Regions from separate parts of the Paenibacillus sp. TY11 genome, predicted to be linked through region 3. Evidence: riboswitches for the same ligand, from Rfam matches in the RefSeq annotation. Region 3 holds a riboswitch; each other region holds the start of a gene.
What was found. Region 3 has a riboswitch for cobalamin ahead of AC6EJC_RS01170 (ABC transporter substrate-binding protein). Riboswitches for the same ligand answer to the same signal wherever they lie in the genome.
Positions count from the first base shown of each region.

Region 1: another riboswitch for cobalamin. It lies ahead of AC6EJC_RS10640 (ABC transporter substrate-binding protein); the one in region 3 lies ahead of AC6EJC_RS01170 (ABC transporter substrate-binding protein).
Region 2: another riboswitch for cobalamin. It lies ahead of cobJ (precorrin-3B C(17)-methyltransferase); the one in region 3 lies ahead of AC6EJC_RS01170 (ABC transporter substrate-binding protein).

Region 1 covers NZ_JCBAIQ010000008.1:44,608-50,488, forward strand. The annotation lists gene cobD (threonine-phosphate decarboxylase CobD) at 1-692, shown strand, start outside; gene cbiB (adenosylcobinamide-phosphate synthase CbiB) at 682-1,653, shown strand; gene AC6EJC_RS10635 (histidine phosphatase family protein) at 1,692-2,450, shown strand; cobalamin riboswitch at 2,579-2,766, shown strand; gene AC6EJC_RS10640 (ABC transporter substrate-binding protein) at 2,974-3,981, shown strand; gene AC6EJC_RS10645 (FecCD family ABC transporter permease) at 3,978-5,024, shown strand; gene AC6EJC_RS10650 (ABC transporter ATP-binding protein) at 5,021-5,857, shown strand.
Region 2 covers NZ_JCBAIQ010000001.1:116-5,996, forward strand. The annotation lists partial or broken gene cobJ (precorrin-3B C(17)-methyltransferase) at 1-828, opposite strand, end outside; cobalamin riboswitch at 1,139-1,323, opposite strand; gene AC6EJC_RS00010 (LOG family protein) at 1,381-1,935, opposite strand; gene AC6EJC_RS00015 (uroporphyrinogen-III synthase) at 2,133-2,990, opposite strand; gene AC6EJC_RS00020 (GerAB/ArcD/ProY family transporter) at 3,092-4,240, opposite strand; gene AC6EJC_RS00025 (hypothetical protein) at 4,282-4,506, opposite strand; gene AC6EJC_RS00030 (Ger(x)C family spore germination protein) at 4,499-5,719, opposite strand; gene AC6EJC_RS00035 (spore germination protein) at 5,719-5,881, opposite strand, start outside.
Region 3 covers NZ_JCBAIQ010000001.1:273,826-279,706, reverse strand. The annotation lists gene AC6EJC_RS01175 (nucleobase:cation symporter-2 family protein) at 1-435, shown strand, start outside; cobalamin riboswitch at 1,254-1,457, shown strand; gene AC6EJC_RS01170 (ABC transporter substrate-binding protein) at 1,677-3,260, shown strand; gene nikB (nickel ABC transporter permease) at 3,276-4,205, shown strand; gene AC6EJC_RS01160 (ABC transporter permease) at 4,222-5,037, shown strand; gene AC6EJC_RS01155 (ATP-binding cassette domain-containing protein) at 5,037-5,881, shown strand, end outside.

The sequences.
Region 1 (5,881 bases), on a different contig from region 3:
ACATCCTTCAGCTCATGGAGCAAGTAGATGTTTTGTTCCTGGGGCAGCCGAATAATCCAAACGGTGTGCAATATGGCGAGCAGGAGCTGTGCGAACTGGCAGAAGCGGCTGGCAAAACGGGTACCGTGCTGGTGGTGGATGAAGCATTCATTGATTTTATTCCGCTGGAACGGCAAATCTCACTACTGCCTGTGCTGGATCGGTATCCTCATGTGATTTTGATCCGATCGATGACCAAATTTTATGCCATTCCTGGCTTGCGATTGGGCTATGCGATTGCTCATCCGGACTATATCCGGCGAATGACGGCCAAACAGGTGACCTGGAGTGTGAATGGATTGGCGTTGCTGGCTGGGGAGGCATGTCTGAAAAGTGGGCAAGCATATGAGCGCCGCACACAGGAGCTGATTGCTACGGAGCGCAACCGCCTGTTGACCGCCTTGGCGGAATGGGGCTGCGGTGTCGTTCCCGGCGAAGCCAATTACGTGCTGGCAAGGGCGCCGGGTACGTGGAGCGCATCGGCGATTCAGCAGGCGCTTGGACAACGCGGAATTCTTATACGTAGCTGTGCTATGTATCCGGGGCTGACGACGAGCCATTTTCGGATTGCGGTCAAGGATGCAGAAGCCAACGACAGGCTGCTGTCTGTATTGGGTGAAGTGCTGGAGGAGGAGCAGCGGCGTGACAGTTAGCTTGATTATCCTGGCAGCCTACCTTTTGGACAGGCTGATCGGTGACCCGAGGTGGTTGCCGCATCCAGTCATCGGTATGGGACATGCCATTTCAGCATTGGAAAAAGTGATTCGCCGCCAGGCCCGAAGTGACCGGGGGTTGAAACGTGCGGGTATACTGCTTCCACTCATTGTGGCGGGAGGCTCCTTTACGCTCGCCTGGGCGCTATTGCACTTGCTTGCCTTGATTCATCCGTGGTTGTCTGTCGGCGTAGAAATGGTGCTGATTGCGACCACGATTGCTTCCAAAGGACTAAAGGACGCAGGAATGGCAGTATACCGAGCGTTGCAGGCGGATGACCTGGCTGCGGCACGGCGGGAGCTGGGCATGATAGTTGGGCGGGATACGCAACAGCTTGATGAGCCTGAGATTGTACGCGGTACCGTCGAAACGGTCGCTGAAAATATCGTGGACGCGATTATTTCCCCGCTTTTTTATGCCTTGATCGGGGGAGCACCCTTGGCGCTGGCTTATCGTGCTGTGAATACGCTCGATTCCATGGTTGGCTATAAAAATGAAAAGTATCTGCATTTAGGCTGGGCTTCAGCACGTCTGGATGATGTCGCTAACTACATACCGGCACGCCTGACAGCGGCAATGCTTGTGGTAGCGGCGTGGATGTACAAGCGAGATGCTGCAAGAAGCTGGCGCACAGTCAAGCGAGACGCTCGTCTGCACCCAAGCCCGAACAGTGGCTTCCCGGAATCGGCTGTTGCTGGTGCACTGGGGATTCGTCTTGGAGGCTATAATGTGTATCATGGCGTGCGCTCCTTTCGTGCATACATGGGCGATTGGATACGACCGCTAGAGTCGAAAGATATACGGCATACGATCCAGCTGATGTTCGCCGTGTCCAGTATGTTTGTAGGATTGTGTTTGTTAGGAGCCGCAGGTTGTTTTGCCTTGGGATGGGTGCGGTGAGGAGTGACACACTGAATAATGATCGAGCAGGAAGTGACATGATCTTGAAACAAGATATAGCAGCAAAAAGGACAGTAGAATACGCACAAAGTCCGAACTCACAGGAGGATAAGGTGCCGTATGATGCTAAAGAAGATCTGCAGTGGGACATGGAGCTTGTGTTAGTACGTCATGGCACAACCTTATGGAACAGAGAACGTCGATATCTGGGACACTCCGACTTGGGTTTGCTATCAGGAGCAGAGCAGGAATTAAAGCCTTTGCAGGAAAAATTGCAGGGGCAGTCCTTTGCTCGAATCTATTGCAGCGACTTGATGCGATGTCGCCAGACCTTGCAGATCATTTTGCCAAAATCAGAGTTGACGTCTGGACGTTCCCTATCTGCTATGCCTCCTATTATGGAACCACGTCTGCGAGAGCTTCATTTTGGCGAGTGGGATGGAAAAACGTATGACATGCTTAAGGATGTGGAGTTGTATCGCGCTTGGATTGATGAGCCGCAACGGATCACCCCTCCTGGAGGAGAGCCTTGGGCAGATTTTGTGAATCGTCTGCGCGAATTTCTTGACTCTCTGTATGAGTGGCGAATTGCTATGGAAGTTCAACCCATGGATTTGACTGCTGCGCCGCCCTCTGTTTTGGTCGTTACGCATGGTGGCGTAATTCGTCAATTGGCTTGCATGCTGATACCGGGCCATGATTTTTGGAGCCTGAATCCGAAGCCGGGAGAAGCATTTAGGATTCAGTTGAGGTTGGCAGGACCGCACAATTACATTGCGAAAATGCTTCCTCATTAGGTTAGACACCAGCGGATAAAGAGGCTGTTTGGGTTGTAAGCCGCCTCATTTTAACCTATAATCATCAAGTAAAAGAACGGCTTGACTACCACTACATCAAATATCCAGCAGACGAGGTCGGCGCAGTGTGATGAAACCGTTGGTTCCCTTCACTGCGCTGTTAAAAGGGAAGTCGGTGTGAGTCCGGCGCGGTCCCGCCACTGTAAATGGAAACATGCCCGTTAGTCCTGCTTTATGTGCCACCAAGCATATGAAAGAGTTTTAGGACCTGCATCTTACCATAAGTCAGGATACCTGCCCGTCCGCCTGTCACCATAATCCTTCGAGGAAAGGATGACGTGTTCGCAGTGACTGTCCATGCGGGAAGAAGCTGCCGCCTGCGCACGATCTGCGCTAACGTGACCCCTGTGTCCTGATATGAGGATGCGGGGGTTTTTTGATAGGAAAAGAAGGCTGGGTTAGAAGATATCGGATGATGTTCAAGTGACGCTCTTAACGATTTTTTTATGAAGGGGTGCTAATCATGGCAGGAAAAAAAATAAAGGTTTGGACAACAGGTCTATTGGCTCTGATTTTGGCAGTTGTGCTGAGTGCATGTGGCGCTAATGGAAAGAATGCTGAAAATAAAGAGGGGCAGGCTTCTTCCCAGCAACCGGGACAGACAGTAACCGCACAAGAGCCTCCAGGCAAAACGGTTTACCCGCTAACGGTTAAGGATGCCACAGGACAGGAATTTACATTCAAAAAAGCACCGGATAAAATCGTTTCCGTCTCCCCGGCAGAAACCGAGGCGCTGTTCGCTATCGGGCTGGATAAGGAAATTGTCGGCGTCTCCGACTACTCTGATTATCCGGAAGCAGCTACGAAAAAGCCAAAAGTGGGCGGTATTATGAAACCGAACGAAGAGGCGATCATTGCTGCAAACCCGGAAGTCGTTTTTGCAGGGATCTCACTTAGTGAACAGGCTACGACCAAGCTGCGTGATATGGGAATTATGATTTTTAAAACGGAACCGAAAACGATCGAAGATGTCATAGCTAACATCGAATTGTATGGGAAAATCACCGATCATCAGAAAGAAGCGAGAGCGGTGACTGACAAGATGAGAGCAGATGTAGCGGAAGTGAAAGAAGGAATTAAAAATATCGGTAAAGGGCAGAAGCTGCGGGTATACGTCGAGTTTTCACCAGGCTGGACGGTTGGTAAAGGCGAGTTTATGGACGAGCTGATTACGTTGGCGGGCGGCGAAAATGTAGGTGCCACGCAGAAGGGGTGGTACCAAATTAGTGAGGAAAATATTATTGCTGCGAACCCTGACGTGATTTTGTACAGCAAAAGTGTCAAGGACGACAAAACTGGTCAAACACTCGGCGAAATCATTAAAGCTCGCAGTGGATGGGATCAAATATCGGCTGTTCGCCACAACCGGGTGTTTGCCGTGGATGATAATTTGATCAGTCGTCCGGGTCCACGCGTAACGGAAGGTCTCAAGGAAGTGGCCAAGGGCGTTTATCCTGAAATTTTCAAATGAATCGTAAACTGATCGGCTTTGGAGGGACAGGTCTTGTCCTGCTGTTGCTGACGCTGCTACTCTGTCTTGGCATCGGCTCGGCCAAGCTTCCGGTCAGCCAGATCACGGGCATTCTGGTTAACCACCTTCCGTGGTTAGGCGATACGTTTACACCGGATTGGAATACATCCTCAGAGCAGATTATTTTGAAGGTCAGATTGCCACGAGTGTTACTGGGAATGTTGGTAGGCGCAGCGCTGGCGCTGGCGGGAGCCGGATTTCAGGGTGTGCTGCGCAATCCTTTGGCTGATCCATATACACTGGGGGTATCCTCAGGTGCTTCGGTAGGAGCGGCGGTGCTGATTTATTGGGGCCTTCAATTTTCATTTGTTGGCATATGGACGCTGCCGCTAGTGGCGTTTACGACCGGAATGCTGACGCTGTGGATGGTGCTGACACTGGCACGGGAAGGTGGGAAAATTCCGACACAAAGTCTCATTTTGTCGGGTGTGGTGATGCAATCTTTTCTGGGAGCGGTTGTTTCTTTTCTGACAGCCATGTCGAAGGAGACGGTCAATGAAATATTGTATTGGACGATGGGAAGTCTTAGTCTGCGTGGTTGGTCATATACAGGAATCCTTTTACCTTACGTGGTCATAGGGCTGGTGTTTTTATGGAACCGGGCACGGGTGCTGAATATTCTGGCTTTGGGTGAACGTCAGGCGGCTCACATGGGAGTTCATGTAGATGCGACGAAGCTATCCGTTCTGATCATATCCACGCTACTGACAGCTGCCGCTGTCTCGGTATGTGGAGTGATTGGCTTTGTGGGACTCGTTGTACCGCATATCATCCGTCTGGTGACAGGTCCTGATTACCGGATGATTGTTCCGTTATCTGCGCTCGGTGGAGCTATTTTTATGGCTTGGGCAGATACGGCGGCTCGCACGTTGTTAGCCCCAACGGAAATTCCTCTGGGCGTGATGACGGCCTTTGTTGGAGCACCGTTCTTCGCATATCTCCTGTACCGGAACAAGAAGCTGCGCAGGGGGGAACTGCTGTGACCGAACAAAGTGAATCACAGAAGGTGCGTAATCGGGCATTGGAGGTAGTGGGCCTGACCCGTGCCTATGGAGAGTTCCATGCGCTGAAGAATATAAGCTGGAGCGTAGACGAAGGAGCTTGGTGGGGAATCATTGGTCCGAACGGGAGTGGAAAATCGACCTTGCTGCATTTGCTTTCCGGTGTAGATCAGCCAACTTCGGGCAACGTTCATATCTATGGCAAAAGAGTCGGTAGCTACAGCAGAAAAGAGCTTTCCCGACTTGTAGCCGTACTCCAACAGGAAGGGCTTCCTCCCGTGGGATACACCGTCAGGGAAGTCGTAGAAATGGGACGTTTTCCTCATCAGGACTGGTTAGGCAGGGAAAAGGGTGTTGATGTGGAGGCGATCACGGATCGCGTGCTAGAGCGATTGGGTCTTACCTCACTGGCGGACAGAGCATTGGACCGCTTGAGCGGGGGACAGCGACAGCGTGTAGCTTTGGCAAAGGTGATGGTGCAGGAGCCACAGTTATTGCTGCTGGACGAGCCTACGACCTATTTGGATTTGCGCTATCAGCTTGAATTTATGGAACTGCTGGCAGAATGGCGCCAAGAAACGGGTGTGACGATCATTGCTGTCCTGCATGACCTTAATTTAACGGCCCAGTTTTGTGACGATTTGCTCGTACTCAAGGATGGAATGGTTGAAGGATTGGGAGCTTCATCGAAGTTATTAACTGAGGATCGGATTCGACGTGTATACGGTGTTGAGCCAGTGATGCTTCCGCATCCCGATAGCGGCGTACCGCAGCTCTTGCTGCGCAGGAGCGCTCCGGATACAGCTGATCAATAGGAGATTGTGAAACATATTATAAAA
Region 2 (5,881 bases), 270 kb from region 3:
CAGCGACCACGGCTCCGCTTCCGTGCGGAGACGCTGATGCGGCTTGAGCGCCTGCTCGGTCGCATTCAGCGTGTATTTGCGCTGATATCCGCGCGGCGTCACGATTAAGCCGTCATACACCGTCGTCGAGGAATTACCGATGATTACGGTCGTCAGCATCCCGATGTCGTGGTTCAGCATATCTTCCAGCGTCGTTACGATAACTTGCTGACGTTCACGATAAGCACTCTTCACCAGCCCGACTGGAGTTTGTGGATCGCGGTAACGCAGCAAAATGGATTGAGTTTCAACAATCTGGCGTGTACGCCGACCACTGCGCGGGTTGTATAATGCAATCACAAAATCAGCCGAAGCCGCAGCTTCTACACGCTTCACAATCGTTTCCCACGGGGTCAGATGATCACTCAGACTGATCGTGCAAGCATCATGCATAACCGGCGCCCCCAACAACGAAGCACAGGACTGGATAGCCGAGATCCCCGGCACGACTTCGACCTCAACCCCGTCCTCGCGACGCCACCCTTTTTGCATCAGCACTTCATACACCAGCCCTGCCATGCCATAGACACCCGCATCCCCACTGGAAATGACGGCTACCTTCTTGCCCATCTCTGCTTGACGAACCGCCTCCTGCGCACGGCTCACTTCCTCTGTCATCCCTGTGCGTACAATCTCCTGTCCGTTCAACAACGGACGGATCAAATCAACGTAGGTATTGTAGCCGATAATGACCTCACTTTCGGCCAGCGCATCCAGCGCCCGTTTTGTGATATGTTCCATATCTCCTGGTCCAAATCCAATCACCAGCAATTTTCCTAATGGGCTCATCGTGCTCCTCCTATTCATCCTTTTCAGGGCAGCTATTCCTATCTATCTCAATGATTTGTGGACATCCTGTAACTCAAAAAACCCCATCCTGCCCGGATGGGGTTCCTATGTACGCATCTCTCATCAGACGAACAAACAGCGTAAGAAGACAGTTCGTCTCCCTCCAAACTGCCGCTGCTTTCCATCTGTTTTGTTTACGCTTCAAACGCTGCTGCACGTTCATATCCACGCAAACCTGTAACCAACATGGAAAAAGCAACGTGTGCCTGATTTCCTGATTTCGTACACCCATCCTCTCCGCGAAGGTTAACGGTGCATACAGATCAAGGTAGGTCTCCTGGCTTGGCATCAACAGATTCTTTCGTCTTCCCCGTTTTCACGAGTGACCATTTAAAAGAATCCTCTTCCTTACAGTGGCGGGACCGCTCGGGACTTGCACCCGATTCCCTGTTACCCTTTGCTCAACCGCAAAGGCACCTTGTCTGTCCGCTATTTGATTATGGGTCTTATCATAACCTTGCCTCAATCAGTTGTGCAAGCACGAAAAACGCTTTATTTCAAGTTCTCTGCTTTATTTTTTAACATATGTAGCAATTCATCCGGGTCCGCAGAGATACTCAGTAGCGCTGGATGCTCAGACCCCGCAAACCCCTCTTGCACGCTATGACGTACCATTTCTACTAACGGGTCAAAATATCCATTCACATTCAGTAGCCCAATGGGCTTGCGATGAATGCCGATTTGTGCCCAGCACAATACCTCGAACAGCTCCTCAAAGGTTCCCAATCCACCCGGAAGGGCAATAAACGCATCAGCCATCTCGCTCATTGCCGCTTTACGTTCATGCATGCTCGCTACCTCAATAAATTCGGTAACTCCCCGATGAATGATCTCTGCATCAAATAACAAGGTGGGCATAATGCCGGTGACCTGACCGTCACCCGCCAGCATTCCATCCGCAACCTCACCCATCAGCCCCCTGCTAGAGCCACCATAGATCAGACGGAAATGATGTCGAGCCATGGCTTCCCCCAGCTTACCTGCCGCCTCAAGATATACCGATGAATGTCCAGGTCTGGACCCGGCAAATACACAAATCGAATTCATAACGTCTCAGCTCCTGTCCTAGTATCATGCATCGAAACTTATTCATTATATTAGATAAATATTTTCGCTATAACAAAAAACTTTGTCGATGCATGTCCAACAAAAAAAGATAAAGACCTCGTAGGCCCTTATCTTTATTTTACTCTGTATCAGAAAATATAAGTTCTTTTTAGCACACTGCATTTATAATTTCTATCTCATTTCAATGACCGCTTCACTATCTCCAGACCAAAGCCATGCACCGAATCGCTATGTTCAAAATATCTTCCCAGTTCCACCATCATCGCGCCCATGCGCTCTTCTACCGGAAACACGATCCGTTCAATCCCTTCCTCCAATATGGACTGCGCAGTCACCTTGCCTACCGATACAGCAATCACATCCTCACGAAAAGCTTCCAGTAAATCCTCGATTCGATTTTGCTCTCTGGCATATTGAGCCAAAAAGCGGATTTGCGGACCGCTCGTGAACGTAACGGCATCCACCTTACGATTTACGATATCTTGCAGCAACGCTTGCAAATTCTCTTCCTCGGGCGGTATATGCTTATAAGGAAGCACCTGCCGGGTAATTGCGCCTTGCTCGTCCAGCCACTTCACCAGCCGTGGGGCCGGATCACCGTGTAGCTGCAATAGCACTTCCTTGCCCTTCAGATCATATGGGGCAAAGGCCCGCGTCAACCCGGTCAAACTTCCGTCCTCATCCCGTACAGCTGGTGTGAAGCCACGCTTTTTGAGTCCATTGACCGTCTTGTAGCCCCGCGCTGCAATGTTCGAGGATTGGAGCAGCTCTATAATCTGCTCTGCCACCCCCATATCCTCAGCCATATCGAACAGTGCGTCCAGGCCCATGCCTGTCGTAAAAATGTTCCAGTCTGGCGGCTGCTTCACCCACGATACAACGGCGTTGCGCAGCTCGATATCATCCAGAAAAACCGTCCCCTGGGCCGGACGCTGCACTGGCTCGCCCCCCATTTTTGCAACCAACAGTGCCATTTCGTCTGCTTTACGGGGACCAGCAAGGGCGATCCTCTTGCCTGCCATGCGCTGTGCCATCCTGTTCCCTCCCTTGTAGAAGTCGTAATCCTTTCTATCAAGTATACAATTAGAGGGCTAAAAGACAAATAAAAATTACTTTTTTGATGGATATAGTAATCTTATAAATCTGCCTGTCTTTCTCCGCCCCCCAACTGGTCTTTCTGTCTGTTATCCTGCTTTTCGCCGGATGGCTTATCACCGCCGCCTTCTTCTTTACGTTTGGGTCGGAGTAGCAGCCATAACACAAATGGCATGAAGACAAAGAACATGACCATAACCACGGTCCACTCCCGGATGAATTCATATATTTGTACAATGTTAGAGAACAGCATAAAGGAACAGACGTAACCCAACAAACCAACTGGCCAAACAATCAAATTCCCCCAGGCTGGAGCAAACATACGCTTAACAGTCAAACTGATGACGTACAGATCAAACCCCATTTTCGTAAGCAGAGTCGGCACGGTAAGAGCGCCCACAAATAAATCGAACCGATCCAGAAAATCGGTCACTTGCAACTGACGCGCCAGTTCATACGAAGGATAAAACAGTCGTGACAAAATGGGGACACCGATAACCAGCTCTGCCAGTAACACAATCAGAACCAAAAAAACGGTTCCAGTCAGATGCCCAAGCCACGCGCTCCGTGGACTATAATTTTTTCCCAAAATCACAAAGGGCAACATCATAATGTCTGCCATATAACCAAGCATGCGCCAGCTCCCTTTGACCACTCCACCTACATCTGGATGCAAGAACGGTCTCAGTACCGCAAAATCCATATTACGCCCGAAAATAAGCGGCATGGTCAAGAGCGTCAGGATCATCAGCGGAACAAAAACTTCCGTCATATTCACGATAGTGCTAATTCCACCTTTAGCCATAAACACTAAAGTTAACAATATAATCAGAGAAATCACGACAATTGGGGTCAACGGCAACAGCGTAACCTGTACCAAATCCGTAATAATTCTCAAATCCCTTGCAAATATAATCAGGAAAATTATAAGGTACACCGAGAGCAGCATGCGTCCCAGTACGGGATAAGAGCTTACTATGGCCTGAAGCATATCCTGATCTGGAAAACGTCTCCTAATTCTAAGCGCCACATAGATCGGCAGGCACAGCACAATGGCGGCAACCATACAAGTCCAATAAGCATGCTGGTTTGCGTAATCTGCTGCCTGGGCGGGAGCATGTACAAGGGTAATACTGGCCTGCAGCAATACACCAAGCAACACGATTTGTCTGGTTGTGAACTGTTTCATAAAGGTACATCTCCTTTTGGCCCACAGGCATCCATTACACGTTACAACGTAGGGGGGAGCCACATGTCAATAAAACGGGTCAGCCATGTAGCCACATAAACGGAACTTCTTGTCGATGTTCCGTAGATCCAGATACCAATACTAATTACGTACAATACACGTGAGATCCATCGGTTGACGGCAGGTGCAGCGTTGAGACTTTTGCGGTCAATCAGATACATGAAGAGAATAGCCAGCACCAATGGCAGCAGAAATACCTTATTCATTCTGAATGTTCTCCTTTTTGACCCCGAATGGCTTGGTGATTGCACCAATATTTTCGATGTGTACGACCGGATCTATGGTGACCTCTGCCTTGGGATACAAACGATCCCATTGGGGTTTAATCCGCTTCCATTCATCAGGGCGACTTGTAATGATAACCCGGCCCAGACCAAGCACATCCGAATGATACTTTTGCTGAATAACACGAACAGCCTCTCCCAGTTCCTTCTTGATCTGCTCGGCAACCTGCTGTTCCAGCCACTTCAGGTTTGCCTCTTTGGAAATATCGAAAGTCGTCTCATTCTCTTTTGCATTCCCGTTGCAGTTTATATGAATGGTCATCCGAATCTCATCCCCCCGAATATTGGGTTCGATATGGACCTTATTTTCGATGAGATCTACGGAAATGTAACCTTTTCCTTTGGGTGGAAGTACAAAAATTTCCGTATTCTTGGCCTGATTCATACCCAGAAGCAAAAATCGGCTTAAATGATTATCTATTATGCCAGTCACCCTGTCTTTGCGAAATACAGCCAGCCCGTCGACCTGAATATTCGTCTTCTTGTCCTTCAGATTGGCTGGACCATTCTTCACCAATGACATGACCGGCACAGCCGGATCAATACCATCCAGCAGGATCGTATTCAACAGCAGCTTAATTGAACGAGGGTTTTCCATATAGGAATAGTTGAGCTCGCGAACCATTTCTGCCGGATACTGCTCAATCGGAGCATCCGCCTGCAGCACTTCCAGCGCCGATCCCTTCGTTATGACAACGAGAGATGATAAACGGTTCTGTGGGACGCGCGCCAATACATCCATCATATTGCCGATCCCTTCCCGCGCCAGTGCCTCGCCGAACAACAGCACCCGGCGATGGGAGTAATTCAGCGTTCGCGAAACCCCTCGCTGTTCCTCGGCGCTTGCTCCCCGAAAGCTTGGGCCTATCTTGGACTCCAGATAATAGGACTTCGTCCCGCTTGTGCCTCCCCCGCCTCCTGTGTTTCCCGAAGCTCCGAGCTGTCCGGGGAGCGCAATTTGCATCGTAACCCGATATTGATCCCCTTCCTTATCCATCCCGGTGCCCATCACAAAGGCCACATCGTTCACCTCACGGCGATCCCAGCACCCTCCCAAAAGAACAGAACAGAGCAGCAGACAACTGAGCACGGCCAGTTTACGTATTTTCCCTGTATCAGAGCCTTGGGGCTTCATCACCATCCCTCCTCGGTTGTCGGCGTCCCATTCATCTTTTCTTTTTCCCGTTTGTTGTTGTCTTTTCTGATCCATGAAGGACGTTTGATCATTTTCCACCAAGGTGCACGAACAATGATATCCTTTTGATCCGTATGGTTGTATGGGCTGTATCCACTCATG
Region 3 (5,881 bases):
CAAAATGTCGGTCTGATCTCACTCACACGCGTCAAATCGCGTAACGTTATTTTTGCTGCGGGTGGTATCATGGTTGTTCTTGGTTTGCTGCCTAAGCTGGCTGCCTTAACGACAGTGATTCCTAACGCCGTGCTGGGTGGGGCAATGATCGTCATGTTCGGCTCGGTCGCTGCATCAGGCATGTCCATTTTGTCAGAAGTGGATCTACGGAAGGAAAGCAATCTGCTGATCGCAGCATGCAGCATTGCCGTGGGCCTAGGCTCTGCTGTTCTGCCACAAATGTTCGACCAGCTGCCGAGCTTTGCCAAAATGCTGCTGCAAAATGGCATCGTTTCAGGTTCGCTTACAGCGATTGTCTTGAACATCGTTTTGACGAGAAAACAAGGCGAATCGGTCAAAAGCGTGACGGTTCAGGAGGTTCCGCAGAAGGTTTGATGATTAGGAATAGGTAAAGAGAGCCGGAGAGCGGTTGTATGCCTCTTTTCCGGCTTTTTGACATGGAGTTATCCAGAACTGGTTATTTATTAAGCAGCATGAAGTTATTGATAAAACGCTGTTTTCAAAAGGAATACATCCTTTCTGAGATGAGAAATTTATTAGTATCCGACTGCGCATTGGCGCTAAAGTTAACTCTTAGTTGGTTTATGTACTAGAAGAATTTGCCAGAGTCGTAAGCGAGGCCATGGTATAATCTACCTTATGGATTTTGAATAGTGGTGGATGTTTTCGGACCACGGTGCAGCTTCCCGAAAGGGGGTGAAGCCGATGGTCAACCTTGTGTCGTGCTACGATGTGTTGCGTTGGATGGTTACGTTACTAAGCCTGGTGTTTAGTATTCGTAAACTTTATCGCTGGCTGCGTCGGAAATTTCGGGACAAACGAAAACCCACCGCGTAATTAGGTTAGGCGCCTAACGGTGGGTTTAGCTAAGTATTTAGCGCGCCGTGGTGATCCACAGCCTTTCAAGTCCTAAGAGTCTTTGCCGTTGGCGCGGCGAAGGCTCCTTTTAGTATACGGACACGATGGTATCTCTATACCTAATTTTAACACTTCAATTACGTGCACGCAACGTAAAGACATAATCTCCAATTGCGTGCATGCAATTGAAGGTTATGTCTTGTTTCTTACCCTATCGTTCAAATTTAAATTATTTCGCAGCATTTGTTGACAAGCCAGTAGCAACAAAATAAGATCGTAATCAAAAGGAATAAAGGAAGAAAACAGGTGTGAGCCGGACTACTCTATATACGGGGTTTTGTTGAGACTATGTAGATGGTTATTAAGCGTGTTCACTTAAAAGGGAAGTTCGGTAGATTCCGACACGGACCCGCCACTGTATACAGACATCAGCAGGGTACTGCTGGAGCTTTCAGAACGGCCACTGGAACTGTGAAGAACCGGGAAGGCCTGAAAGATACGCCTGGAGTCAGGAGACCTGCCTGTTTTAACATCACTGTCAGACCCACGGGATGCTGGGGAGGTGGTTAGGCGTGCTGCATACAGAATGTCTGAAACCGATCCGATCCCTTCTATGTTTTTTTGAGTTGGCTTCGAGGTGAGTTTTGGCATTTTATAATGAAAGCATTTCTGACTGCTGATCAAGTGGTCCGGAATGCTTTTTTCGCGTTTCGCATTAGGTTTATATGATTTTACAAGTTAGAGGGGGATTCATTGGAATGATAAGCAATCGTAATAGGCGTTCATGGTTCATATGTACAGGAGTGATGCTGCTGATGGCGGTTATGGCTCTTTCGGGATGTGCCACAACCAATAAGACGGCGGAGAGCTCCGGCAAGGGCGAAAACACGCCCGCACAACAGACAGCAGCAGATAAAAAGCTGGTGATGGCGTATACGTGGAAACCGTCGGGCGTTGACCCGCACGGAGACAATAGCTGGGATGTCATGCGATCTGGTGCAGGTGAGACACTAGTCCGTTTGAATGAAAAGCTGGAGCCTGTGGCTTGGCTGGCGAAGGAGTGGAAGCAGGACAGTCCTACGGTTTGGACGTTCAGCTTGCAGGATAAGGTCACTTTTCATGATGGAAAGAGTATGGATGCAGCAAGCGTAAAAGCGTCTTTGCTGCGCTCTATCGAGGAAAGCCACCTGGCGAAGGATTTACTGAATGTGAAGTCCATTGATGTAAGCGGCCCGCTGGCGCTGAAAATCACGACAAACCAGCCGAATGCGGCGCTGGTGTCCAATCTGGCTGATCCGTCGACGATTGTGCTGGATGTGGCAGCTATGCAAGATGAGCAGAGCTATCCTGCGATGACAGGTGCTTTTAAAATCAAAGCATTCAACAAGGATCAATCCTTGGTCGTAGAGCGTTACGACGGATATTGGGGCGAGAAGGCGCGGCTGGCTGAAGCGACGATGAAGTTCATTACGGATGGTAATTCACGCCTGATGGCGCTGCAATCCGGCGAGGTCGATGTAGCGACGGATATTCCGGTAGATAACGCGGAGGTACTGAAAAGGGACGACAAGCTACAAGTGCTATCGGCTCCTTCCTTGCGCACCCATATGATCGTGTACAACATGGAATCGCCTGTATTCAAGGATGCAGCCAACCGTAAGGTGGTGAACAGCCTGATTCCACGCACATCCATTGTGAGCGCCGTCATGAGGGGCTTCGGCACGGAAGCAAGCAGCCCATTCCCAAGCATTCTTCCCTTCGGTAAAGTTGAGCGTAAAGCGTTGGACGGAACGGTGGAGCAGTTGTTGACGAAGGATGGCTGGCAGAAGGACGCCCAAGGCACATGGACCAAGCAAGGCAAGCCGTTCGAGGTTACGCTGCTGACTTTCCCTCAGCGCCCGGAGCTCTCCGTGATGGCTGAGGTCATTCAGAGTCAATTGCTGAAAGAGGGAATCCAAGTCAAGATTCGCAGGGTGGAAAATATCGACGAGGCGTTGACCAAAAACGATTGGGATTTTGCTATGTACAGCATGCTGACGGCTCATACAGGGGAGCCGCAATATTTTATGGACATGTTTTATTCCTCGAAAAGCGAAGCCAATGTAAGCCGTTATGTATCCAAACCACTGGAGAACATTCTTAACAGCTTGAAGCTGGCGAAGAATACAGCGCAGCGTAATGCGGCGACGCTGCAAGCGCTGGATATCATTAATACGGATTTGCCGCAGTCGTTCATTGTGCATCCTGACAATGTGTTTGGTGTGAAAAAAGGGGTGAAGGGCTTTACGCCGCATCCAATCGAGTATTACTACATTACGGCGCAATCCGATATTGCGGAATAACGAGCTGCGTAGCCTATGATTCGTTTTGTACTGGAACGTGTGGCGCAGCTGGTCATCATTGTATTCGTTGTATCCACGCTGACTTTTGTACTGATGAGGCTGGCCCCTGGTGACCCTGCTACCATCCTGCTCACCGCGCATAATGTCCCTGCTTCTGAGGAGGCGTTGACCGCGCTACGGAAGGAACTGGGCTTGAACGAGTCGCTTCATATTCAATATGTGAACTGGCTGCGGGATGTATTCACGGGACATTGGGGCACCTCGTATGTATCCAAGGAGTCGGTGCTAACCGAACTGTGGAGCAGACTGCCTGCTACTGTGGAGCTAGCTTCGGCGGGCTTTACTGTCATGACGGTGCTCACTCTGGGGATGGGGCTGGCTGCCTCGGTGAAATCCAGCGGCCCACTGGATCGTCTGGGCAGGCTTTTCGCCCTGCTGGGATCGTCGATCCCCTCGTTTTGGCTTGGTTTCCTGTTGATCTATTTATTCTCCGTTCACTTGGGCTGGCTCCCATCCATGGGAAGGGAGGACTGGACACATCTAGTGCTTCCAGCGCTGACCCTTGGTGCAGGTTTGGGAGCTGTGCAAGCTCGTGTACTGCGCGCTCAAATGCTGGAGCTGGGTGACCGGAATTTTGTGAAAGCAGCGAAGGCGCGAGGCTTTTCCCGTATGCATATTCTGTTTTTTGAGATATTTAAGCATGCTGTTCTGCCTATTATTACGGTGTTAGGAACGAATCTGTCATTTATGCTGGCAGGTAATGTCATCGTGGAGACCATTTTTTCATGGCCGGGGTTGGGCAAGTATTTTATAGATGCGATTACGCAGCGGGATTATCCAGTGATTCAGGGGTATGTTATTTTTGCCGCATTTTTAATAGTAGGTGTTCAGTGTGTGGTGGATGTGGTCCAGACGGCGATAGATCCAAGGCTACGTTTGCGTTAAGGGGGGGAAGCTGAAAATGGAAAAGATACGGCTTTCCTTTAAAGGAGGCTTGCTGGCAGGGGGTGCACTATTTAGCCTGATCGTGCTGCTCGGACTACTGGCTCCATGGGTCGCTCCTCATGATCCTCTTCGTGTGGACCTTCTGAACCGTCTGGCACCACCCAGCCGGGAATATCCTTTCGGTGCAGATCATCTGGGACGGGATGTGCTGTCACGGCTAATTTATGGGATTCGGACGAGTGTGCTAATCGCGTGTGCGATTACTCTAGCTACGCTGTGCATCAGTCTGCCAATAGGTTTGCTCATTGGTTATGTGCGCGGACTCGTGGATCAGCTGGTCATGCGGGGAATCGACGGCGTACTGGCTTTTCCTGATATTATTTTAACGGTGGCGATTGTGGGTATTTTGGGCCCGGGTTTTGTTAACATGACCCTGGCTATTATTGCGGTACGGTGGGCAGGCTATGTCCGCTATATCCGTAGTCTGGTTCAAAAAGCCTGTCAGGAGGACTTTGTTCGGTATGCCCGTTTATCCGGCAATTCACATGTACGTATACTGAGACGTTATGTATTGCCACAAGTGTTGCCGCAGTTGTTGGTTTATGCGGTATGGGATATCGGACGCGTGGTGTTGATGATCGCCGGGCTCTCCTTTCTTGGCTTGGGTGTACAGCCGCCCAAGCCAGAGTGGGGCGTGATGTTGCATGATGCAACCTCGTATTTTCAGGTGGCTCCGCATGTCATGATTTTCCCGGGCTTGGCGATTATGCTGTTTGTGCTTGCCTGCCAGCTTTTGGGCGACCGTTTTTCGGAAAAGGGGGCGGCGAAATAATGGAGGATCGATCAGCCATGGGGTGGAAGGATACGATAGAGCGAATGGCAGGACGAAAAGCGTTGTTACACGTGGAACATTTGGAGATCTGCCGCACAGGTGTAAGAGCAAGCGCAAGCGCAAGCAAACCGCTGCTGCGAGATGTAAGCTTTTCCGTGTATCCAGGGGAGATTGTGGCCCTGACTGGACCGAGCGGATGCGGCAAGAGCCTGACCGCACACGCAATCGCGGGCATGCTGGAGCCAAGTATCCGTGTTACACAAGGGCGTATCTACTACAACGGGGAAGATATTGTCCCGTTCGATGAACGGCGCTGGCAAAGGCTGCGCCGCGAGGATATTGGCCTGCTCATTCAACAATCGCTGAGCGGGTTGAATCCGATCCGTACCATCCGCGCCCAGCTGACGGATACGCTTAGACTGCACGGGCGGCGTCGGATGCCGCACGACCAGAAGGAGCCGGGGCATGCTGATGATGTCCCATCCTTCGCTGCACCGCAGCAAGCCGACCCACAGGGCGTGCTGTCACGGATGCGGCAGATACTGACCCGTGCCACGGAGATGGCCGGAGGCCGCGTTACTCCAGCACAGGAGGCTTATTTGCGCTCTCTGTTGAGCAAGGTCGGGTTTGCGGACCCTGAACATATTTTGTCGTCATATCCTTTTGAACTAAGCGGAGGAATGTGCCAAAGAGTGCTGCTGGCTGCAATGTTAAGCGGCGGTCCGCGCCTCTTTATTGCCGACGAGCCTACTACGGCGCTGGATGTTATTAACCGCGACAAGGTTCTGGCCTTGCTCCTACAGTTAAGAGAGGACTTCGATCTCACCATTTTGTTGATTTCTCA